2 regions of the Alteristakelama amylovorans genome follow, and region 2 is predicted to be linked to the other one. Evidence: predicted binding sites of a transcription regulator. Region 2 holds the regulator's gene; the other holds the start of a gene.
What was found. Region 2 encodes LexA, which represses DNA repair genes until DNA is damaged. Its sites were predicted from a motif close to GTTCCNCNCTTGTTCT; they were not measured.
Positions count from the first base shown of each region.

Region 1: U1702_RS05845 (PA0069 family radical SAM protein) is a predicted target of LexA. The motif match lies at 4,988-5,003, and genes of this name have one in related genera.

Region 1 covers NZ_JAXOJT010000001.1:1,179,547-1,191,758, reverse strand. The annotation lists gene rutA (pyrimidine utilization protein A) at 1-591, shown strand, start outside; gene U1702_RS05860 (DUF4199 domain-containing protein) at 527-1,123, opposite strand; gene U1702_RS05855 (helix-turn-helix transcriptional regulator) at 1,208-1,744, opposite strand; gene U1702_RS05850 (AAA family ATPase) at 1,946-3,898, shown strand; gene U1702_RS05845 (PA0069 family radical SAM protein) at 3,895-4,965, opposite strand; gene U1702_RS05840 (MarR family winged helix-turn-helix transcriptional regulator) at 5,107-5,472, shown strand; gene U1702_RS05835 (MFS transporter) at 5,469-6,665, shown strand; gene moaB (molybdenum cofactor biosynthesis protein B) at 6,780-7,304, opposite strand; gene U1702_RS05825 (lytic transglycosylase domain-containing protein) at 7,294-9,060, opposite strand; gene U1702_RS05820 (uracil-DNA glycosylase family protein) at 9,057-9,770, opposite strand; gene U1702_RS05815 (electron transfer flavoprotein-ubiquinone oxidoreductase) at 9,906-11,567, shown strand; gene U1702_RS05810 (tetratricopeptide repeat protein) at 11,602-12,212, shown strand, end outside.
Region 2 covers NZ_JAXOJT010000001.1:1,746,229-1,758,440, reverse strand. The annotation lists gene U1702_RS08770 (DUF2336 domain-containing protein) at 1-1,071, shown strand, start outside; gene U1702_RS08765 (sensor histidine kinase) at 1,068-2,447, shown strand; gene U1702_RS08760 (MmcQ/YjbR family DNA-binding protein) at 2,484-2,846, shown strand; gene U1702_RS08755 (hypothetical protein) at 2,853-3,044, opposite strand; gene gltA (citrate synthase) at 3,052-4,326, opposite strand; gene gltX (glutamate--tRNA ligase) at 4,345-5,784, opposite strand; gene U1702_RS08740 (ComEC/Rec2 family competence protein) at 5,812-7,971, shown strand; gene U1702_RS08735 (hypothetical protein) at 8,086-9,126, shown strand; gene U1702_RS08730 (GFA family protein) at 9,327-9,737, opposite strand; gene lexA (transcriptional repressor LexA) at 9,825-10,505, opposite strand; gene U1702_RS08720 (molybdopterin molybdotransferase MoeA) at 10,565-11,749, opposite strand; gene U1702_RS08715 (hypothetical protein) at 11,754-12,212, opposite strand, start outside.

The DNA of each region.
Region 1 (12,212 bases), 570 kb from region 2:
GGGCGAAGCGACTTCAAGGGCGATTATTACGAGATGGACGATTGCCTCGTCCGTCCGAAGCCCGGAGGCGACATGAAGATCATCTGTGCGGGATCGTCGGACGAGGGGCTCGCCTTCTCCGCAAAATGGGCCGACTATGCCTTTTGCCTGGGCAAGGGCGTGAATACGCCGACCGCGTTCGCCTTCAACAACGAACGGCTGGCCGAGGCGACCGCCAAGACGGGCCGCGACGTGAAGGTTTTCGTGCTGGTCATGATTATCGCCGACGAGACCGACGAAGCGGCGATGGCGAAGTGGAAATCGTATAATGATGGCGTCGATATCGACGCGATCGCGTGGCTCAAAGATCAGGGCGCGGCGGACAAGCATAATGCCACCACCAATGTCCGCCAGCTCGCCGCGCCGGAGGGGGCGGTGAACATCAATATGGGGACGCTGGTCGGCAGCTATGAGAGCGTTGCGCGGATGCTGGACGAGATGTCGGAGGTGCCGAACACGGGCGGCGTGTTGTTGACGTTCGACGACTTCATCGAGGGGGTGGAGGCGTTCGGGACACGGATTCAGCCTCTGATGAAGTGTCGTCAGCGTTGATCGGGAGCCGCAGAAAGCGCGGGTTGCGAAGGAGCGCTGCGGAGAGCAGCGAGACCAGCAGACCAACCGGAAAAATCTCGCTGAAAGTAATGGCGAGGCGGGCGAACGGGTTGGCGTAGAGCGTCTGCATGCTCGCCATCTGCGCCTGAAGCGCGGCGAGGTCGGCAGCGCTGGCCCCGGCGACGCGGCGCTCCTCGATCATCCGTGCGCTCATGTCGGCGATGAAGTTGCCACTATTGACCGCGAGAACACCCTCCCACACCAGCACATAGACCAAGCCCGCGACGACCGAGATGGCTAGGCCAAGTCCGAAGGCGGGCAGGAAGCGGATTACCCCGCCCAGTTCGTGATCCCGCCACCTTTTCACCCCGACGAACACGGCGCTGAGCGCGATCAGCATCGTCAGATAGCCAATCGCCATGCCGATCGCGCCCGTCGGCGGGTTGTCGGCCATCAGCGTGCCCATCAGGAACAGCGGCGTGCCGACGACGACGCCTGCAATCAGGCCGTAGGTCAAAATGGTTCTAAGCATGCGATTTCCCCTGTTGATCGATGCGGTGAACAGAGCGGTGGGATCGAAGGTCGGCAATCGCCCAAAAAGGTGATTTCTGGAAAATCACCCGATCAGACCAAGCTCGCGGGCACGGGCGAGCGCGTCGGTGCGACGGCTGGCGCCCAGTTTCTCGAACAGCCGGGCGATATGGGTTTTGACGGTGTTGGGCGAGATGCCGAGGTTGCGGGCGATCTGCTTGTTGCTGTGGCCCGCGGCGATCTCGCGGAGCACGGCCATCTCACGCTCACTGATGCCGAGCGTGGCTTGAGCGGCGGGATTACGCGCAGACCGGGCGAGGGGAGACGATCCCAGCACCCGCGCGCCGATGACCAATCCAAGCGCGAGAAACGCTCCGGCGACGATCAGCAGGTAGAGTTCGGTCGAATGCGCCCGCGCCAGCCAGCGATAGTCGAGCAATTGCAACAGCGCCGTGCCGAGCGCGAGCAGGACACCATAGACCGCGACCTGCCGCCACCAGAAGGTTGATCGTGTCGCAGTGTTCCGCTTTATTCTGTCATCGCCGATGCTGGATGGGTTCGCAATGTGCCGGTCTTGCGCAAGCGGAACGATTCGGCTAATCGGCCAGCCGCTCGCGGCCAAGCCCGGAGCCATTGGAGACGTGAATTGCTGGACCGTTATTTCCTGTTGGGGATGAACCCCGGGACCGTCAGCACCCTTCCGTAAAGCGCCTGCCCAAGCGCTGCGGCGGGTGAAGGCACCTCCGCGAAAATCCCAGAACAAATTGGACAAGTCCCGCACCACTGCATGCATCTGCGTGCCGTCCGGCGGGCAGGGATGGGTATGTTGGACGAACATGATGTGGTCCGCGCGATATTGCTGCGGATCGGCCGGGACACGCCCGGCACCTCGCCATTGGCGAAGGCCGTGCTCGGTTGGGCGCGGCCAAATGCGAAATGGCTGCTGGGCAAGCGTGCCGAGCGGCTGAACTGGCGCGAGCTGCGCGCCGCGATGGCGGTCGTCGATGAGCGGGCAGATGTGGAGTCGCGCCCGCTTGAGGTTACGGCGCGGCTGGCCGAGGCACTGTGCCTGGGCAAAGTGGACGCGCGCGTGCTGATAGCGGCGGTCGCGATGGAGCGTTGTCCGCGCGCGCGCGGCCTGTCGCGGCTGTTGCTCGATCAGGAGCGCGATCTGGCGGCGATGCTGGCGGAGATTGCGGGCGTCGATCCGCATGCGATTCGGCGGTGCCAGCCGGTGCGGCTGGGCCTGGTCCGGCTGCACGACCGGCGCGGCGGCGGTGTCGAGATCGAGATCGGCTGGACGCTGGAGCGGTTGCTCGATCGCCCTGGCAGTTCGGGCGACGAATTGCTGGAGATCGTGGTCGGTCCGCGTCAGCAGGCGCGGATCGCGCTGGGCGATTTCGGCGGGCAGCAGGACGATCTGGGATTCCTCGTCCGATTGCTGCGCGGCGCTGTCGCGGGGCGGGCGGAAGGGGTCAATATCCTGATTCACGGGCCGCCCGGAACCGGCAAGACCGAGCTTGCGCGGACGCTGGCGGGCGATGCGGCTGCGGCGCTCTACAGCGTCGGCGAGGCGGATGAGGATGGCGACGAACCGACCCGCTGGGATCGCGTGACCGCACTGCGGCTGGCGCAACGGATGCTGGCCACGCGTGGCCAGGCGGCGCTGTTGTTTGACGAGATGGAAGACATGATCGGCGATGCCGGACCGTCCGACGGCGACTGGATGAAAGGGCGGCAGGGGTCGAAATTGTGGGTCAACCGCATGATCGAAACCAACCCCGTGCCGGTGATCTGGACCACCAATGCGGTCGGCAATATCGATCCGGCGATCCTGCGGCGAATGAGCTTCGTATTGCGGCTCGACCCGCCGTCGGCGCGGGCGGCGGCGGCGATGATCGACCGGATTGCGGGCGAAGAGGGTGTCGCGATCCCGGAATCGGTGCGCTCGCTTGCGGGTGTCGCGTCGGAGACGGCGAGTGTCATGCGGGTGGCGGCGCGCGCGGGACGGTTGGGCGAAGGCGGCGAGGATGTCGCACGGGTGGCGGCGTCGCTGGTCGGGGCGCTGCGTCGCGGAGAGCCAGTGCGGGCGCAGGAAGACCCAATCGATCTCGACCTGTTCGAGGCCGACCGCGATATTCCGGCGCTGTTCGCCGCGATCACCGCGTCGGGGGCGGCGGCGGACGTTTCGCTGTTGCTGACCGGACCGCCGGGGACTGGCAAAACCGGGCTGGCGGGGCATCTGGCGCGCACGCTCGACCGGCCGCTGATCGTCAAGCGCGCGTCCGACCTGTTGTCTAAATGGGTGGGCGGGACCGAGGAGAATATCGCCGACGCCTTTCGTGAGGCGGAGCGGCGCGAGGGCGTGCTGTTGTTCGACGAGGCGGATTCGATCCTGTTCGATCGCAGCACCGCGAAGGCGAGCTGGGAAGTGACGCAGGTGAACGAATTGCTGACCTGGCTCGATCGGCATCCGTTGCCGTTCGTGGCCGCGACCAATCATGCCGGGCGACTCGATCCGGCGGCGTTGCGGCGGTTCGTGTTCAAGCTCGACCTTGGCGCGCTGTCGCCGACGCGGGCGGTGCGGGCGTTCGAGCGGTTCTTTGGCATGACGGCACCGGCGGGGCTGGCGGAAATTGCCGGGCTGACGCCGGGGGATTTCGCGGTGGTAAAGCGGCAGCTGCGCTTTAGCGGGGGTGATGCCGCGTGGATCGTTGAGCGGCTGCGGGACGAGGTCGCGGCGAAGCCGTGCGGGGGTGGGCGGATCGGGTTCTAAAACAACTCGCCCTGCGGCCCGGCAGGCGGGCGGAACAGATCGCGGCGCAGTGGAATATAGGCGCTGTCGAGGCCGTAACGCTTCGCCGCGATCTTGAAGCGCGTGTGAAGCAGGTCCGCCCAGGGTCCCTGTCCGCGAAAGCGCGTGTGGAAGTTGGGATCATTGTCCCGGCCGCCACGGATCGACTGGATCGTCGCCATCACCTTTGCCGCGCGATCGGGGAAGTGGGTGTCGAGCCAGGCGCGGAACAGCGGCGCAACCTCGTGAGGCAATCGGACAGGCAGGAAGAATGCGCCCATAGCCCCTGCCTCCGCCGCGCGTTGCATGATGTGTTCCAGCTCGTGATCGGTGATCGCGGGGATGACGGGGGAGAGCGAGACATAGGTCGGGATGCCCGCCGCGCGCAATTTGGCGACGGCGGCAAGGCGGCGTTCGGGATGCGGCGCGCGGGGCTCGACGGTCATGGCGATTTTCGGGTCGAGCGAGGTGACCGAGATCATCACGGCGGCAAGGCCCTTCGCCGCCATGGGCCCAAGCAGATCGATGTCGCGGGTGACGCGGTCGGACTTGGTGGTGATTGTGATCGGGTGGTCGCACGCGGCCAGCACCTCGATACAGCCGCGCGTGATCCGCCATTCGCGTTCGATCGGTTGATAGGGGTCGGTGTTGGTACCGAACGCAATCGGCTGGCAGCTATAGCCGCGTTTTGAGAGGGCTTGGCGCAGAAGGACCGGGGCGTCGCGCTTGGCGAACAGGCGCGTCTCGAAATCGAGGCCGGGGGAGAGGTCGAGATAGGCGTGGCTGGGCCGGGCAAAGCAGTAGATGCAGCCATGCTCGCACCCGCGATAAGGATTTACCGAGCGGTCGAAGGCGATGTCCGGGGACTGGTTGCGGGTCAGGATCGTGCGGGGTTTTTCGACCGTGACGGTGGTGCGCAATGGAGGCAGGTCGCCGTCAATTGTTTCGCGCTCGTCCAGCCAATCGCCATCGGCTTCGCGCTGCGGTACATTGAAGCGCGTGCTGTCGGTGTTGTTGGTGGCGCCGCGAACTGAGCGAGTCTTGGCCATGTCACAGGCTAGGCGCAACGATAGAACAAATAAAGAACAATCGCTATGAGGCACGGGTTGCGACTTATCGATAAGCGTGTATATGCACGCTTTATGACACCTGCCTCTTGCACTTGTTCACGCCTTCGCCGTGCGACGCGAGTGGCGGCGACGCTTTACGACGAAGCGCTTTTACCCGCGGGTCTCAGCACGACCCAATTTGCCATTCTGCGGACGCTTGATCGAATTGGCGCAACGTCTTTGACGGGACTTGGCGAGGCGGCCTGTTATGATCGCTCCACGCTCAACCGGCTGCTGCGTCCACTCGAAGATCTGGGATTTGTGGTGTCGGGAAGCGGCACCGATGCCCGCGCGCGCATCGTTCGGCTGAGTGATACGGGCAAGGCCGCGATCAAGCGAGCCACGCCGCTGTGGGAAAAAGCGCAGGCGAGCGTTCATGCGCGCATGGGCGGTGATTTGGAAACGCTCCACACTCTGCTTGCCCGTATGGAGGAATTACGCCCGTGAAGCGCGCTTCGATTGTCATCTTCGCGGCCGCCGCGATCGTCACGATTGCGATGGGCGTGCGGCAGTCGTTCGGTCTGTTCCTGCCCGATATGAGCACCGATCTGGGCATAGGACGGAGCGAGTTCGGGCTGGCGCTGGCGATGCAGAATTTGTTGTTCGGGTTCGCACAGCCATTCGTCGGCGCGCTGGGTGACAAATATGGCGCGGGGCGGATCGTGGCAGCAGGGACGGTCCTCTATGTCGCCGGGCTGATCGGCGCATCGTTCGCGGCGGGCGCTTTCGGGCTCTATGTGTCGTTCGGGCTGCTGGTGGGCATGTCGATGTCGGCGACGACGTTCGTCACCGTGCTGGGCGCGGTCGGGCGGGTGGTGCCGGAGGCAAAACGCGGGATGGCGTTCGGCATCGTCACGGCGGGCGGATCGCTGGGGCAATTTCTGCTGGTGCCGGTGGGGCAGCTGTTCATCGCCGAACTGGGCTGGCGGATGGCACTGATCGCGTTGGCCGGGATCGTGGCGGTGATGCTGGTGCTGGCAGTCGGCGTAGCGGGCAAGCCGCAGGCCGCGGTGGCCGCAGGACCTGCGCAGTCGATGCGCGAGGCGCTTGGCGAGGCCGCGGCGCATCGCGGATTCTGGCTGCTCAACGCCGGCTTCTTCGTCTGCGGATTTCACATCGCGTTTCTGGCGACGCATTTCCCGGCCTATCTGTCGGACATGGGGCTGGGCCTAAGCATCGGCGCGACGGCGCTGGCGCTGGTCGGGCTGTTCAATATCTTCGGGTCGTATCTGTTGGGCATGGGTGCGGACCGGTGGAGCAAGACGCGGTTGTTGTCGGGGCTCTATGCCGCACGCGGGGTGGCGATGATCGTGTTCCTGGTGCTACCGCTGACGCCGGTCACCGCACTGGTCTTTGCCGCGACGATGGGATTGCTGTGGCTGGGGACGGTGCCGTTGACGAGCGGGCTGATCGGGCAGATTTTCGGCATCCGGTACTTGTCCACGCTTTATGGCATCGTGTTTCTGAGCCATCAGGTCGGCAGTTTCTTCGGCGCATGGAGCGCGGGGCTGATGTTCGATCGGACCGGCAGTTACGATAGCGTGTGGGTGGCGTCGGTGGTGCTGGCGTTCGCGGCGGCGGCGCTGCATTTGCCGATTTCGGAGCGGCCGGTGGTGCGCTTGCGGACGGCGGAAGCGTGAAGGCGCTGGGCCTTATCGCACTGGCGGCGGTGCTGGCTGGCGGCTGGTGGCTGTGGAGCCGGATCGGGGTGGACGTCGCATTAGGCGCGGCGCTGGTATGGTGCGGATGAGTCGCTATTCCTGAAGTCGGGGCATCAACTCGACGAAATTGCACGGGCGGTGCCGGATATCGAGTTGCGTGGCGAGAATGTCGTCCCAGCCGTCCTTCACCGCGCCGGTCGATCCGGGGAGCGCGAAGATATAGGTGCCGCGCGTGACACAGGCGGTGGCACGCGACTGTATCGTCGAGGTGCCGATCTTGGCGTAGCTGAGCCAGCGGAACAGCTCGCCGAAGCCGGGGATCATCTTGTCGGCGACGCGCTCCAGCGCTTCCGGCGTCACGTCGCGGCCGGTAACGCCAGTGCCGCCAGTGGTGATGATGCAGTCGATCTCGTCATCGTCGACCCACGCATGAAGCTTGCCGACGATCTGGTCCGGGTCGTCGGTCACGATGGCGCGATCGGCCAGTATATGGCCTGCCGCCGTCAGGCGATCGACCAGCGTATCGCCGGAGCGGTCGTCAGCCAGCGTGCGCGTATCGGATACGGTAAGCACCGCGATCCGCACCGGGCGGAACGCGATGCTTTCATCAATTGGCACGGATGACACTGGCCGGACCGGAGGCCGATGCTTGCAAGCGGACCGAGGTCGCACCAGTGGTGCCGGGCACGCGCGGCCACAGCCCCTGAGTCAATGCGGCGCGACTGGTGCCGTCACGGCCGTCTTTCTTTTCGTACATCCAGTAGTTGCGCAGCACGGTCATGACGTAACCGCGCGTCTCCCAGTATGGGATGCTCTCGATGTAGAGCAGCGGGTCGCCATTGTCGCGGATCTGGACGTTCCAGTTGGTGACCGGGGTGGGGCCGGCATTGTACGCCGCGATCACCTTGGGCAGCAGACCGCCGGTAAAGGGCTGATCTCGCAGCTGCTCGATATAGGACTGGCCTACCTCCATGTTGGTGGAGGGGCGCGAGAGGTCGCCGCGTACGATCGTGCGGCCCTGTTTGCGGCCAATATCGGTGGCGGCGGCGGGCATGATCTGCATCAGGCCGTATGCGCCAGCGGGGCTTTGTATTGTCGGATTGAACTTCGATTCCTGAAGCGTGTGGGCGAACACCAAGGATTTATCGACTCGCCAGCCGCCATCTGGCGTCCAGTCCGGCGTCGGGTAACGGGCTTCGCTAAGCGGCATCGTGCCCGCCGGACAATTGTGCGTTAGCCAAAGCTGAGTCGAGGGGAGGCCGAGGCGACCTGCAAGACGCGTGAGCGAGGCGTGTTCGCGCGCGTCGCCGATCTTCGCCTGTTGCCGGATAACGTCGGCCGCAAGCGTATCCTCGTCGATTTCGGCCAAGGCGGCGGCAACGCGGACATTGGGGCGGCGTTCGAGCGCGCGCCAATCGGCGGCGACGAAGCGTTCGGCGCGGGTGGGAATGTCCTTGAGGCCCAGCGCCTGTCGCGCGAGCATGCCGTAGAAGGTCTCACCGTGCAGCGCAGCGACCTTGAGCCGCTGACCTACCAGATCGGGGCGACCGCATGCCATGTCGGCGCGCGAGGCCCAGTAAAGGCCGGCCGAGCGCTTCTCGGTATCGACCGCGCGCTGGGCGACGGAGGCGAATGCGATTTGCGCGGCGGCGCAATCCTTTTGCCGCCATGCGGCGAGACCCTGAACCCAATCCGCAAGCGGGGCGAAATCGCCGGTGCCGGTCTGCGCGCGGGCGGCGACACGACGGGCATCGCTGTCGCGACCAAGCGTGTAATACATCCATGCGACGCGCTGACGCCATTCGGTCAGCGCTTCGCTGGTGAGGTCGGCGGAGCGGGATTCGACCAATGTTTCGGCGGTGCTGGCGTCATCGACCTTGATCAACGGCTGCATTGCGGTGGCGATTTCGGCGGCGGCAGTGTCGGAACGAATCGAGCGGGCGCGCACGCGGGTCGGGGCGGCATCATGCCAGATCAGGCGCTGTGCGGCGGGGAGGAGCGGGAGTTCGGTCGCGCCGCGCGTCTTGGCGAGGCGGGCTAGCTGTTCGCCCTGTGGCAGTTCGGGGGCTTCGGCGAGCACAGCCATCAGCTGTGGCAATTCGGTGCGGGGCGAACCCTTCGCCAGATAGAGTTCGGCGCGGGCGAGCGCGTGGAGCGGGCCGGGGCGCATTGAATCGAGCGCGATCTGGGCGTCAGTCCATTTCTGCGCGCGGATCGCGGCGAAAACGGTGCGGTAGCCGGTACGCTGGGCGGCATCGAGCTGGGCCGGGATGCCGTCGGCGGCGCGCTTGTCAAAGCCGCTCGGGCGGTCATCCGCCTGCGCGACGACCGGCAGGGTGAGGGCCAGGGCGGCCAGGATAATCGGCAACTTCACGTGTCTTGCCCCCCGATAAGCAACTGCAGATTTTTCCAGGCGTCGGCTTTCGCCGCAGGCTTGTCGATCAGGAACCGGGGATGCCGGACCGTGACCGCTGCCGATTGTCCGCCTTCATAGTTAACCTTGTGCAAACGTTCACGGCCGCTTGCGGATTCGGCCCCGAGAATGGCACGGCTCACCGTCTGACCCAGCAATAGCAGCTGTTTGGGGGCAGTGAGCGCGATGTGGTGGCGGGCGAGTTCGGCCAGTCGCGGCTCCGCATCGCGCGGCACCTGTCCGGTGACCGGGCGCGCGGCGCAGAGCGAGGTTAGATAGACGCTGTCGCGGCTGTAGCAGATCGCCGCGAGGATGCGGTCGAGCAACCGGCCCGAGGGGCCGGTGAGCAGCGACGCCGCCTCCGCATCGGTGGGCTCGGGCAGGTCGGTCATCACCATCAGCGGTGCGGCGGGGTTGCCCATCGGTAGCAGGATCGGCTCGCCCCAGCTGGATTCGGGTGCATGGCCGCCGAAACGCCAATCGACGAAGGCCTCCAGCGTCACGGGGAGAGGGGCTTCGACTTCGACCAGCGGTGGTGGAGGGACTGCACCGGGGACGGCGGACGCGGCTTCGCGGGCGCTCCAGTCACGCGGCAATTCATCGACCAGCGTGTCGACGCCAGCCTCCTGCCACCAATCCAGTGCGCTAATCGTGGCTTCGCGCCAGTCCATTGCCCCCTCTATGCCCATAAATCACATAGAGTCACGGCTTGACGCCACCGTCAACTTCCCTCCATCGGGGGAAGGACAGGACGCCCCGCGCGCGCGATGGTTATGCGACGAGAGTGTCCCCGGAGGAGACGGGAAGTGAGCGAACGCGAGTCGATGCCTTACGACGTGGTGATCGTCGGTGCCGGGCCAGCGGGCCTGTCGGCGGCGATCCGGCTGAAACAGCTGGCCGCCGAAGCGGGCAGCGAGATCGGCGTATGCGTCCTGGAAAAAGGGTCCGAGGTCGGCGCGCACATCCTGTCGGGCGCGGTAATCGATCCGAAATCGCTCGACGAATTGTTGCCCGATTGGCGCGACAGCGGCTGTCCGCTGGCCGAAGTGCCGGTGACGGACAACCAGCATTGGATGCTGAGCAAGGCCGGCAAGATCGGCGTGCCGCATTTCATTACGCCGGGCTTCATGCACAACAAGGGCACCTATACCGGCAGCCTGGGCAGTCTGTGCCGTTGGCTGGCAGAGCAGGCCGAAGGGCTGGGGGTCGAGATTTTCCCCGGCTTCGCCGCCGCCGAAATCCTGTTCAATGAGGATGGGTCGGTCAAGGGTGTCGCGACCGGCGACATGGGCGTGGCGCGCGACGGGACGCACAAGCATGATTACCAGCCGGGGCTGGAACTGCATGCGCGCTACACCTTCTTTGGCGAGGGCGTGCGCGGGCATCTGACCAAGCAGCTGATCCGTCAGTTCGACCTGGCGAAGGATTCGGACCCGCAAGTCTATGGCCTGGGCGTCAAGGAATTGTGGGATATCGATCCTGGATTGCATCAGCCGGGGCGGGTGATCCATACGCAGGGCTGGCCATTGAACGAGACCGCCGGGTCGAATGGCGGCGGGTTCCTCTATCATCAGGCGAACGGGCAGGTCGCGCTCGGGTTCGTGACATGGTTGAATTACACCAACCCGTATCTGTCGCCGTTTCAGGAAATGCAGCGCTGGAAGACGCATCCGGCGATCGCGGAAATCCTGAAGGGCGGCAAGCGGGTCAGCTATGGCGCGCGGGCGATCAGCGATGGCGGTTTGCAGTCGATTCCGAAGCTGGTGTTCCCTGGTGGCGCGCTGATCGGTGACAGCGCCGGGTTCCTGAACGTACCGCGGATCAAGGGCACGCACACCGCGATGAAGAGCGGCATGCTGGCGGCGGAAGCGGCCTTTGCGGCGGTGCAGGCGGATCGCACATCGGATGAGCTGACGGCCTATCCGGAGGCATTCGAGGCGAGCTGGGTTTATAAGGAGCTGAGCATCGTCCGTAACGTCGTGCCTTTGGTCAAGAAATTCGGCGATCTGGTCGGGTCGGGGCTGGCGAACGTGACGATGTGGCTGGAAAGCTGGGGCGTGAAGATGCCGTTCACGCTGAAGCATCATCCGGACCATGAAAGCCTGTGGCGAAAGGATCTGGTCAAACCGATCGACTATCCCAAGCCCGACGGCGTGCTGACGTTCGACCGACTGTCGTCGGTGTTCATCTCGAACACCAATCACGAGGAGGACCAGCCGGTCCATCTGACGCTGAAAGACCCCGACATTCCGGTCGAGTACGACCTCCCGATGTACGACGAGCCCGCGCAGCGTTATTGTCCGGCGGGCGTTTACGAGATCGTGGGCGAGGATGTGGGCGAGCCCAAATTCGTGATCAACGCGCAGAATTGCGTTCACTGCAAGACCTGTGACATCAAGGACCCGACGCAAAACATCAACTGGGTCGTCCCGGAGGGCGGCGGAGGACCGAATTATCCCAACATGTAAGAGGTTTGTCCTGCCGCTGGTCGCGCTGGCGGTGATGATGCCACAGACGGCGCTGGCCGATGCGCGGGCCTATGTCCGGGCCCGGGCGGCGGCGGCGGATGGCGAAGTGGGGGTTGCCGCAGCGGGTTATGCCGTGGTGATGGCGACCGCGCCGGACGACGAAGTGGTTGCGATCCGTGCGTATCGCAATGCGCTCGCGGCGGGCGATCTGGTGCTGGCGAAACGGGCCGCAGGGGTGCTGACGCGATCGGGGGTCGCGCCGCCGGATGTGTCGATCCTGATGTTCGCCGATGCGTTGCGCAGCCGCGATCGGACGGCGGCGGATGACGCGGTCGGGCGGATCGGTGCGGGACCGCTCGATTTTCTGACGCCGATCCTGCGTGCCTGGCTGGCCTATGATCGCGGGGAGGACCCGTTTGCGCCGCTCGACGCCTCCACGGAGAGTGCGCTCAGTCGCCGCTATATCGCCGAGCATCGTGCGCTGTTGCTGATCGCTTCGAACCGCACGGACGAGGGGGTATCGGCACTGCATGTGGCGGTGAGTGCGGACCCGGGCAGCGTCGATTTGCGCTGGAACGCCGCAACCTTGCTGGCGGCGAAGGGCAAGCGCAACATCGGGTTGTCGCTGCTGTCAGGCGACGATCC
Region 2 (12,212 bases):
GTCCCCGAGGGTGCCATCACGCTGTTCGCGCATGCCGCGGCGGCGGACGTGGCCGCGTATCGCGGGCTGGCGACGGGGATCGACGATTTTTTCCTGCCCGAAAACGGTCGGCTGGACGAGCGCACGCGGGTGGCGCTGTCGCGGTTGTTGCGCGCACTGATCGAGACGGTCGAGGGCGAGATTCGCGGGCATGGCGCGCGGTTGCTGCGCGGGCAGGGCGAAGTGGCGCTGGCCGATGCGCTGGAGGCCGAGGGCGGGGTTTTTGCCGCGTTGAGCGCGTCCGGACTGCTGCGCGATGTCGAACTGATCGGCGAACTGATTGCGCGCGTGCGGCAGGAATTGCTGGCGACCGGTATGCAGGTGCAGGCGTCCGACGAGCCCGAGCGACCCAGTCTTATCAACCGCTTCGTCCAGCATCCCGACCGGGTGCTCGCGCAAAGCGCGATGGCGGTGCTGATCGCCGAAAGCCGACGGCGCAGCATGCCCGACAGCGGGTCGCTGGCGCAGACCGATTTGCCGGCGGAATTGCATCACAAGCTGGTGTGGTGGGTGGCGGCGGCATTGCGGGCCAAGGGTGCGAGCGTCGAAGGATCGCGCGCCGCACTGGATCGCGCGCTGGCCGATGCGGCGCAACGCAGCCTGGCGGCGCATGACGAGGGTGACCGGCTGGAGGCGGCAGTGATGCGGCTGGCGGGCGCGATTGCCGCGCAGCCGGGGGAATTGGCAGGGCTGATGACCGAGGCGCTGGGCGACCGGCGCGTGACATTGTTCGCGGCGTTGCTCGCGCATGCGCTGGGCGTCGATTATGCGGCGGCGCGCGATATCGCGTTCGACACGACAAGCGGGCGGCTGTGGGTGGCGCTGCGCGCGCTGGGGTTCGAGCGGGCGGACATCGCGCGGCTGGGCGTGGCGTTGACCGAAGCCGATCCGCGCCGCGATCTGGAGGCGTTTGCCGATTTGCTCGATACGATCATGGCGGTTGATGTCGAAGCGGCGCGCGATGCGCTGGCTTCGCTGAAACTGCCTTCCGATTACCGCGCGGCATTGCTGGCGCTGGAGCAGGTGCCGTGAACGCGATCGACCCGCATCTGCCGATTGCGATGGGGCGCATCGGCCCCGACGGGCGGCTGGTGCATGCCGAGGCGCGGCTGGCCGACCTCAATTCACGCGCCGGTGGCAAGCCGGGCGAACCGATCGCGGTGCCGCAGATCGCGTCGATCGTGCGGCTGGCACAGCGGCTGGGCATTGCCGTCTCCCGCAACATCGTCGCGGCGGACGGTGAGGACGATATCGATTTGTGGGTCCGCGCCGAGCCGGATAGCGACGGCGTGCGGCTGGAAGTCAGCGGCTGGCGCCCGCGTGCCGCGTGGCGCGCGGTGGCGGATGAAGGCCGCGAGACCGATTTCCTGCGCGCCGAGGCCGACTGGGTGTGGGAAACCGATGCGGCGATGCGGATCACGCATCTGTCGATCGAGGCAGGCGCGCGGCACGGGTTCGATGCCGGGGCGATGCTGGGGCAGCCACTGACATTGCTGTTCGCGCTGGAGGCGGATGCGGACGGCGCTTTGCCGATCCTGAGCGGGGCGGCGGAGCAGACGCAGTTTGCGGGGCAGGCGGCGGAACTGCGTGGCACGGGCAAGCGCGTGCGGCTGTCGGCCAGCCCGCGTATCGACGCGCAGGGGCGGTTTGCGGGCTTTACCGGTGCGGCCGAGATGATCGACCCGGCGGACGATGTCACCGTCGCGCCGGAGCCGGTGCCCGAAGCGGTGTTCACCACCGAATTCGGCCAGCGGCTGGACCGCGCATTGCGCACGCCGCTCAGCCGGATCATCGCCAATGCCGACAGCATCAGCGCGCAGGTCGATGGGCCGTTGCGGGCGGATTACGCCGAATATGCCGGGGATATCGCCAGCGCCGGACGGCATCTGCTGTCGCTGGTCGACGACCTTGCCGATCTGAGCGCGATCGAGCGCGACGATTTCGAGGTTGAACCCGAATCGATCGACCTGGCCGATGTCGCGCGCCGTGCCGCCGGACTGCTGGCGGTGCGCGCGAGCGAGGCCGACGTGCGGATCGACAAGCCCAAGGCCGATGAGCGGATGCCGGTGACCGGCGAATTCCGCCGCGTGCTCCAGATCATGGTCAATCTGATCGGCAACGCCGTGCGCTATTCGCCGCCGGGCGGATCGGTATGGATCCGGATCGAGCGCGAGGGCGGTCTTGGCTGCGTCATCGTCGCCGACCAGGGCAAAGGCATCGCCAGCGACGATCAGGGCAAGATTTTCGAGAAGTTCGGTCGCGTCGATCCGATGGAACCGGGGGGCAGCGGGTTGGGCCTCTACATCGCCCGGCGACTGGCGCGGGCGATGGGCGGGGATATTACCGTGGACAGCGCACCGGGACAGGGTGCTCGGTTCGTGCTGACGCTGCCGGGGCGGGACGACTGATTTCCGGCTGTGGCCGTGCGGTGATATGCTGCGGGGATGACAAGGGCGCGAAAGATCATCGATGAATTGCGCGCATGGGGGCTGACGTTGCCCGGTGCGCATATCAAGGCACCGTGGCCCGACCATGCGGACCTGGCGGTCAACGACAAGACCTTTGCCTATCTGTCCACCGGCGATTCGTTCCAGATGTCAGTGAAGTTGCGCTATACCGGCGAGGTCGCGCTGGACCTGCCGTTTGCCGGGCCGACCGGGTACGGATTGGGCAAGAGCGGCTGGGTTACCTTTGCGCCAGATGACGCCGCGATTCCCGACACGAATCAGCTCCGCGAGTGGATCGAGGAAAGCTATCGGGCGCAGGCGCCTAAGAAGCTGGTCAAGGAACTCGACGCGCGGACCTGAACAAATCTAGCTGCGCCGCACCACTAGCAGCGTGATCGCGCCGACTGCTGCCAGTACGGCGCCCCGGATCGCCCATTGCCGGTCGGCGATCATGAAGCTCTCCGTCGGCCAGTTGACCCATCCCAGCCCCTGCGCGACCCACAGCAATCCCATCAGAATCGCTGCAGTGCCAACAAGGGTCAGGATGGTCCGCCGCATGATCGTGTCAGCGCTGGTCGAGTCCGATATAATCGCGCTGCACCGGACCGGTGTAGAGCTGACGCGGGCGACCGATCTTCTGGTCCGGGTCCGAGATCATTTCGTTCCATTGCGCGACCCAGCCGACGGTGCGGGCAAGCGCGAACAGGACGGTGAACATCGTCGTCGGGAAGCCGATCGCCGACAGGATCACGCCGGAGTAGAAATCGACGTTCGGGTAGAGTTTCTTGTCGATGAAATAGGGGTCGCTGAGCGCGATCCGTTCCAATTCGCGTGCGGTGTCGAGGACGGGGTCGCTGATGCCGAGCTTGTCGAGGACTTCGGTCGCCGCCTGGCTGAGCACCTTCGCGCGCGGGTCGAAATTCTTATATACGCGATGGCCGAAGCCCATCAGGCGGAACGGATCGTCCTTGTTCTTGGCGCGGGCGATGTACTCGGGGATGCGCTCGGGCCGGCCGATCTCGCGAAGCATGTTGAGCGCGGCTTCGTTGGCGCCGCCATGCGCCGGACCCCACAGACAGGCGATGCCGGCGGCGATGCACGCGAACGGATTGGCGCCCGACGAACCGGCAAGCCGCACGGTCGAGGTCGAGGCGTTCTGTTCATGGTCGGCATGGAGGATGAAGATCTTGTCCATCGCTGATTCGATCACCGGATCGACGACATAATCCTCGGCCGGCACGCCGAACGTCATGCGCAGGAAATTGCCGGTGTAGGACAGGTTGTTGTCGGGATAGAGGAACGGCTGACCAACCGAATATTTATACGCCATCGCCGCGATCGTCGGCATCTTGGCGATCAGCCGGTGGCTGGCGACCATGCGCTGATGCGGGTCAGAGATGTCGGTCGAGTCGTGGTAGAAGGCCGAAAGCGCGCCGACGACGCCGCACATGATCGCCATCGGGTGCGCATCGCGGCGGAAACCGCGGTAGAAGGTCGCCAACTGCTCGTGCAGCATGGTGTGGCGGCTGATCGTGTAGTTGAACTTCTCGAATTCCTGGCTGCTGGGCAGTTCGCCGTTCAGCAGCAGGTACGCGACCTCCATGAAGCTCGACTTCTCGGCGAGCTGGTCGATCGGATAGCCGCGATGCAGCAGGATGCCCTGATCGCCATCGATATAGGTCAGGCCGCTCTCGCACGATGCGGTCGAGGTGAAGCCGGGGTCGTAAGTGAACATGCCCGACTGCGCATAGAATTTGCGGATATCGACGACTTCCGGACCGACGCTACCCTGACGTACCGGATAGGTTTTATCGCCGATCGGGAGGGTGGAGTCGGTCATATTCGTCTTCCTTTTGCTTCAGCCCGCAGCGCCGGAACCGGCAGGGGCCGTCATCTGATCGCCGATCCGGCCCAGGCTTTCCTCACGCCCCAACAGGGCGAGGACGTCGTAGATGCCGGGGGACGTGCGGCGCCCGGTGAGCGCCGCGCGGAGCGGTTGTGCGACCACCCCCAATTTGACCCCGGCCGTCTCCGCCACCTGGCGTACCGCCGCTTCGAGCGTCTCCGTATTCCAGTCCGCGAGCGCGTCAAGTGCGACGTGAACGGAATGAAGGATAGCCTTCGCATCGCCCTCTAGCAGAGTTGCTGCGTCCGCGTCCATTTCCAGTGGGCGCGTGCGAAACAGAAAGGCTGCGCCCTCGGCAATCTCTCGCAAATTCGCGGCGCGTGGCTTGAGTGCGGGCATGCTGCGTTGCAGAAGTTCGCGCTGTTCGGGCGTGGGTGGGGAGGGCAGAAACGGGGCGGCGAGGTCCGCGAGTCGCGTATCGTCGGCGGCGCGGATGTAATGGCCGTTGATGTTGTCGAGCTTCTTCAGGTCGAAGCGCGACGCGCTTTTGCCGACACCCTCCAGCCCGAACCACTCGATTGCCTGTTCGCGGCTGATAAACTCGTCATCGCCATGCCCCCAGCCGAGGCGGAGAAGGTGGTTGAACAGCGCTTCGGGTAGCACGCCGAGTTCGTCGCGGTAGGAATCGACGCCAAGTGCGCCGTGGCGCTTCGACAGTTTCGATCCGTCCGCACCGTGGATCAGCGGGATGTGCGCGTAGATCGGCTCCGGCCACTGCATCGCACGAATGATCGTGAGCTGGCGAAAGGCGTTGTTGAGGTGGTCGTCCCCGCGAATGACGTGGGTGACGCCCATGTCGTGATCGTCCACGACGACTGCGAGCATATAGGTCGGCGTGCCGTCCGAACGGAGCAGGACCATATCGTCCAGCTCGGCATTCTGGACGGTAACCTCGCCCTGGACCTTGTCGATGATCGTCGTGGCGCCGTCGCGTTCGGCGCGGATGCGGACGACGTGCGGCTGGTCGAGCGGGCCGTCGGTGCGGTCGCGCCACGGGCTGCGGATGCGATAGGGGGTTTTCGCGGCCTGTGCCTCGGCGCGCTGGGCGGCGATCTCGTCCTGGCTCATCCAGCAGCGATAGGCGTGGCCGCTGGCGAGCATCGCGCGCGCGACCTCGGCATGGCGATCGGCGCGGGCGAACTGATAGACTTCGTCGCCATCCCAATCGAGGCCGAGCCAGCGCATGCCGTCGAGAATCGCGGCAATTGCCGGTTCGGTAGAGCGAGCGCGATCGGTATCCTCGATCCGCAGCAGGAACTGGCCGCCATGGTGACGGGCGAACAGCCAGTTGAACAAGGCGGTGCGCGCACCGCCAATGTGCAGAAACCCCGTCGGCGACGGGGCGAAGCGCGTGACGATGGACCCGGTTCCGGGTTCAGATGTTGCGCTCAACCGCGCTTACTCCCAAGCTGATGCGTGATGGCCAGTACCGCCGCGAGCGCCCGTAGCACGGGGTTCAGCCTGCTTCAAATCGCGGGGCGCTGGCGCGTCGGCGAGCGGCTTGAGCGCTGGCTGGAAGCAGAACGCGGGCAGCTGGTGCTGTGGGTACCGGTGATGCTCGGCGTGGGCATCGGCCTATGGTTCGCGCTGCCCGATGCCAGCCGCTGGGGTGCGGTGGTGCTGGGCGGGCTGGCGCTGGCGGTCGCCGGGATTGCGGTAAGCGATGGCAGACGCGCAGCGCGGGTGGTGACACTGGCGGCGGGTCTGGTGGCGATCGGCTGTGCTTTGGTGTGGTGGCGGGCGGAGCGGATTGCGGCACCGGTGCTGGAACGAGCGGCGATCGTGGAATTTCACGGCAAGGTCGAACGGGTCGAGCCGTTGCCCGCGCGCGAACTGATGCGCGTGCGGATTGCGCCCGATGCAGGGGCGGGATTGCCGCGATTGGTGCGGGTCAATCTGGCGATGAGGGATGTGCCCGAGGGTTTGACACGTGGGGCATTGGTGAAGTTGCGGGCGCGGCTGATGCCGCCCGCGCCACCCGCTGTGCCGGGCGCGTATGATTTCGAGCGGGTGGCGTGGTTCGATGGACTGGGGGCAACGGGGCGAGGGTTTGCGCCCGTCGAGATCGTGTCGCCGGGTCAGGCGAAAAGCGGGCTGCGCGAGCGGTTGACGGCGCATGTCCAGTCGCGGGTCGAAGGGAGTGCTGGCGGCATTGCGGCGTCACTGGTGACGGGGGATCGCGGGGCGATATCCGAGGAAGATGCGGAGGCATTGCGGCGGTCGGGGCTCGCGCATCTGCTTTCGGTCAGCGGGTTGCATGTGACGGCGGTGGTCGGGGCGACGATGTTGCTGGTGCTGCGGCTGCTGGCGCTCAGCCCGACGCTGGCGTTGCGCTGGCCGTTGCCGGTGATCGCGGCGGGCGTGGCGGGAGTAACGGCGGTTGGCTATACGCTGCTGACGGGGGCAGAGGTGCCGACGGTGCGGTCGTGCATCGCCGCATTGCTGGTGCTGGCGGCGATGATGCTGGGGCGCGAGGCGATCACGCTCAGGCTGGTTGCGTTCGGCGCGCTGGTGGTATTGCTGCTATGGCCCGAGGCGCTGATGGGGCCGAGTTTTCAGATGAGTTTCGCAGCGGTGACGGCGATCGTTGCCTTGTACGAGAGCCGCACGGTACGCGGTTGGTTTGAGCGGCGTGAGGAGAGGTTCGGGCGGCGGTTTGGGCGTGGGGTGGCGTCGCTGCTGCTGACCGGCTTGGTCGTCGAGATCGCGCTGACGCCGATCGCATTGTATCATTTCCACAAATCGGGGCTGTACGGGGCGCTGGCGAACATCGTGGCGATTCCGCTGACGACGTTTGTCGTGATGCCGTTCGAGGCGGCGGGACTGGCGTTCGATGCGGTGGGGCTGGGTGCGCCATTCTGGTGGGCGGCGGAGCAAGGGCTGAAGCTGTTGCTGTGGATCGCCCATACCGCCGCGAACGCGCCAGGGGCGCTGGCGATGCTGCCGGGGATGCCCGGGGGTGCCTATGCGCTGATGGTGGCGGGCGGGATCTGGTTTGCCTTGTGGAAGACCCGAGTGCGGCTGCTGGGGTTTGCGCCGATGCTGGTTGGAGCGGTGTGGGCGCTGACGACGCCGATGCCGGACTTGCTGGTGACGGGGGACGGGCGGCATCTGGCGCTGCGCACGGGGGGCGGCAATGTGGCGCTGCTGCGGGATCGGGCGGGTGACTATGTGCGTTCGATGATGAGCGAGAATGGCGGCGTGGACGCCGAACTGCCGCCCTTGTCGGAGCAGGACGGCGTGAAATGCAGCCCGGATCTGTGCGTGATCGAGGTCGAGCGCGACGGGCGGCGCTGGCGGATCGCGGCGACCCGCAGCGGATATCTGGTGCCGTGGCGCGAGATGATGGACGTGTGTCGCTCCGCCGATATCGTGGTGGCGGACCGGCGATTGCCACCGGGGTGCGTGCCGAAATGGCTGAAGCTGGACCGGCTGTTTTTGCAGGAAACCGGCGGGGTGGCGATCACGTTATCGGCGACGCCGGAGGTCCGGACGGTGCGGCGGGCGGGGGCGGCGCATCCGTGGCTGACGCCGGAGAGGGTGATGCCGCCGAAGCCGGTGACGAAGCGAGAGCGGTGAGACGCGGTTGCCGTTCTGCGCCGCGCAAATAAATCGTTGCTATATTTCCAATGGAGCGGAATCTTTGTGAAGTCGAAATGGGGCGATCGCGGCGTGATTCTTGGGGGTATGGAAATGCGCGGGATTTCGCATCTGCTTGCAGCGGCGTCGTTACTGGCCATGCCGGTGGTTTCATTGCCGGTGCTGGCGTCGCCACAGGTGACGACTGCCGATGATGACGACATCGGCTCGATCGGTGCCGATTTCGAGACCGCCGTCTATCGCTACGGCGACGGGGTCGCAGGGTTCAAGGTGAGGGATGCGCGGAATAGTCCGTTCACCGGGCTTCAACGCGGCGATATCGTCATCGCGGTGGAGGACCGCTATTTCACGCGATCCGACACGTTCCGCGATTTCGATACAGAGGTGTCGCAATATTATTCGGGCGCGCCGGTGAACATCGTCTATCTGGACGCGAGCGCGGGATATCGGCGGATGAACCAGACCGCGCGGCTTGCGGTTCGGCCCGTATGGCAACAGCGATGGGCGGCGGCACCGACGCGGACCGTTCCCGCTGCGCCGGTTCCGACTGTGGCGGCGCGGACCGTCGCCCGCCCGGCGGCGCCCGATTGGGGCCGGATCAACCAGTATCTCGATCAACTGGTGGCAGCGGATTCGCGCGGCTGGGCGATCAATGAATATGCACGCGGAAGCATTCGCAACGCGCGGGTCACGACGCTCAGCACCTCGATCTATCAGCTCAATGCCGATTTTTCCTATGTCGGCGGCGCGCGCGGGCATGTGCGGGTGCGGGTGGCCGACGGAAAATTCTCCTGCATCGAGTTTCAGGACACGCTGATCGGGTGCCGGGGGCTGCGCACACCGGGTCAGGGTGCGGCGATCGCGGCGCTGGTCGGGCTTGTCGTTGTCGCGGCGGTCGCGTCGTCGAGTTCGAGTTCGAGTTCAGGCGTGTCGGGTAGAGACGGCTATGCGCCCAGCGCCGGGGGCGGCGACGATGGCGGCGGCGGATCCGGCGGAAACGCGCGTGCCCGCGAGGAGCAGGACCGGCGCGACGCAAAGGCGCGGGAGGATGCCCAGCGCAAGACACCGCGCGTTGGCGGGGAGGACGGCATCTATGGCTGCGCGAACCCGCCCTGCTGGGATCGTCCACAGTAGAGACGACGCAGGCCGCGCTCCGCAGCTGAAGCATGATGACTTCAGCTTGAACTAACGACCGTCACCCCGGGCTTGACCCGGGGTCCCGCTAATGGCGACCGGTCGAAAAAGCGGGACCCCGGGTCAAGCTCGGGGTGACGAGAAAATCAGTGATGTCGTCACGTTATAGAATGATATGACTTCCGCACTTGTGGCGGCGGTCATTCCATTCCCGGAAAGCGCGAAAACTCGGGCAGATCGTGCGCGTTCTTCATCCAGCCGACACGTTCGGCGGTCTGGATATGGGCGACCGCGGCCACTGTGTCGGGGTCGTCGAGGGTCGCGGCCTGGATGTCGACAAGGCCCGGGAGATTCTGGTCGTTGCGGTAGATGAGGCCGGTGCCGCAGGTTTCGCAGAACCAGCGGCGGCCATGGTCGGACGAGGCATATTCGCGCGGGCTGCCCTGGGTGACGGTCAGCGCATCCTCGGGATACATCGCCCAGCCGACCATCGGCGCGCCCGATGCGCGGCGGCAATCGGAACAATGGCACAGCGCCTGACCGCCGTGGAGCGGTTCACCGGTAAGTTGGTAGCGGATCGCGCCGCAGTGACAGCCACCGGCGATGGTCATTTGGGTCTCCTAGACACTTCGCTGACGTGGGCCTGTGCTGACAGGCCCCACCCCAACCCCTCCCCTGAAGGGGAGGGGCTAAGAAGATCAATAGCGGCGCAGCAATCCGGCGAGCTTGCCCTGCACACGCACCTGATCGGGGCGATAGCGCTGGGGGTCGTAGGCGCGGTTGGCGGGGTCGAGCCTCACCATGCTGCCTTCGTTGCGGAAATATTTGAGCGTCGCTTCGCTATCCTCGATCAGCGCCACGACGATCTCACCGTCGCGGGCTGTTTCCTGACGGCGGATGAGGGCATAATCGCCGTCGAAAATCCCGGCCTCGACCATCGAGTCACCGGCGACTTCGAGCGCATAATGTTCGCCCGATCCGAGCAACGCGGCGGGGACCGGGAGCATGGTCGATCCCTCCATCGCCTCGATCGGCACACCGGCGGCGATGCGGCCGTGGAGCGGGATTTCGATCACGTCGTTGGCGGGCCGCGCAGCCGGACGGGTCAGCGCCACGACATTGTCCTTTGCCACCAATGTCGGTGCCGCCTTCTTCGCATCGGCACGCTCGGGCATCTTCAGCACTTCGAGCGCGCGGGCGCGGTTGGGCAAGCGGCGGAGGAAGCCGCGTTCCTCCAATGCCGAGATCAGGCGGTGGACGCCGGACTTCGACTTGAGGTCGAGCGCCTCCTTCATCTCCTCGAACGAGGGGGACACGCCGCTGTCGTTCAGACGATCGGCGATGAAGCAGATCAGCTCATGCTGCTTGCGGGTAAGCATCGGACGTTCCCTTGTTCCAGAACAGACGCGGAACGTTTACGCCTTGTTCTTCGCTTGTGTCAAGCGAGATGCAGGATTTCCACCGAGTCGCCTGAAACCGCCGCCGGGGCGTGGGGCGCGCGGACGATCAGGCAGTCGGCGCGGGCCAAGGTACGGAGCATCGAGCTTTCCTGGATCGCCGCCGCGACGACGCAACCGTCGCGGTGGGCGGCGCGCAGATAATCGGCGCGCGGGCCGTTGGCCGGAAGCGGCTCACCGAGAATCGCGCGGGTGGTTCGGGGCAGCGGGTCCGCTGCACCCGAGAGGTGTGCGACCAGCGGGCGTACGAACACAAATGCGGTGACAAACGCCGAAACGGGGTTGCCGGGCAGGCCCAGGACCACGGTATCGCGCATGCGTCCGGCCATCATCGGCTTGCCGGGGCGCAGCGCGATGCGCCAGAAGTCGATTTGGGTCCGGGCGGCTTCGAGTGCGGGACGGACCAGATCATGATCGCCGACCGATGCGCCACCGGTGGTGACCAGGATGTCGGCGGTGACGGCGGCAAAGGCGGAGGCAAGCGCTTCGTGGCGGTCGGGCAGGATGCCGAGGTCGATAATCTCGACCGGCAGGTCGGCAAGCAGCGCGGCAAGCATGACGCCGTTGCTCTCATGGAGTTGGCCGGGGGCGAGCGGCTCGCCATGCGGGCGGAGTTCGTCGCCGGTGGCGGCAATGGCGATGCGGACGCGGCGGCGGACGGGTAGTCTTGCGTGTCCGGCAATGGCGGCGAGTGCGATGCGCGCGGGGGTGAGGCGATCGCCGGGTTCGATCAGGGTTTCGGTTTGCGTGAAGTCGAGACCCGCCGGGCGGACGTTGCGACCGGCATGGTCCGGACCTTCGCCGTTCAGGATCAGCAGATTGGCATCGCGCAGCGCTTCTTCCTGCACCAGCACCGTGTCGGCATCGGGCGGGAGCGCGGCTCCGGTGAAGATACGGACTGCCTGATGCGCGGCGATGGACGCGGCGAAGGGACGACCGGCGGCGCTCTCGCCGATCACCTGCCACGGGCCGGGCATATCGGCGAAGCGGATCGCATAGCCGTCCATCGCGGAGAGCGGCAGTTCGGGTTGGGTGCGCAGCGCGGTGACGGGCGTGGCGGCCCAGCGGCTGGCGGCATTGCGCAGGGCGACACGTTCGGTCGCCACGGGTCGGGCGAGCGCAAGGAGGCGGCGCTGGGCTTCGGCGACGGAGAGGAGGGGGGGCATCGTATCAGGGGCCGATCGGACGGAACATGTTGAACCAACTTGTCACGCCAAAAATCCACCCGATTGCCAGCACCTGAAACCAGATCGAGCGAATCCGGGTTGCGAGCAACGCCAGGATGACGCTGCCCAGCACCAATGCCTGCCCCGGCAATCGGTCCCAGCGAGCCGCCCCCACGATATAATAGGCGCTTGTGCCGCTCGACATTATGAGGCTGGCGGCGGTCAAACCCCAGCGATGGCGCAGCGACGCGAGGTAGAAGGCGCGCATGTCGATCACGCCTTCCTCCGGCAGATCGTCGGGCAACGCAGCGGCGACCATCAGGAAACTGATCGCGAGGAACACAAATTTCGGCAGAAAGTCCGCGGTGGTCAGCGTCCGACCCGCACCGGGATAGCCGAATTGCCACCACCAGAAAACGATCATCGAATAGAGCATCAGCACCGCGTAGAAGAGCGTCAGCCA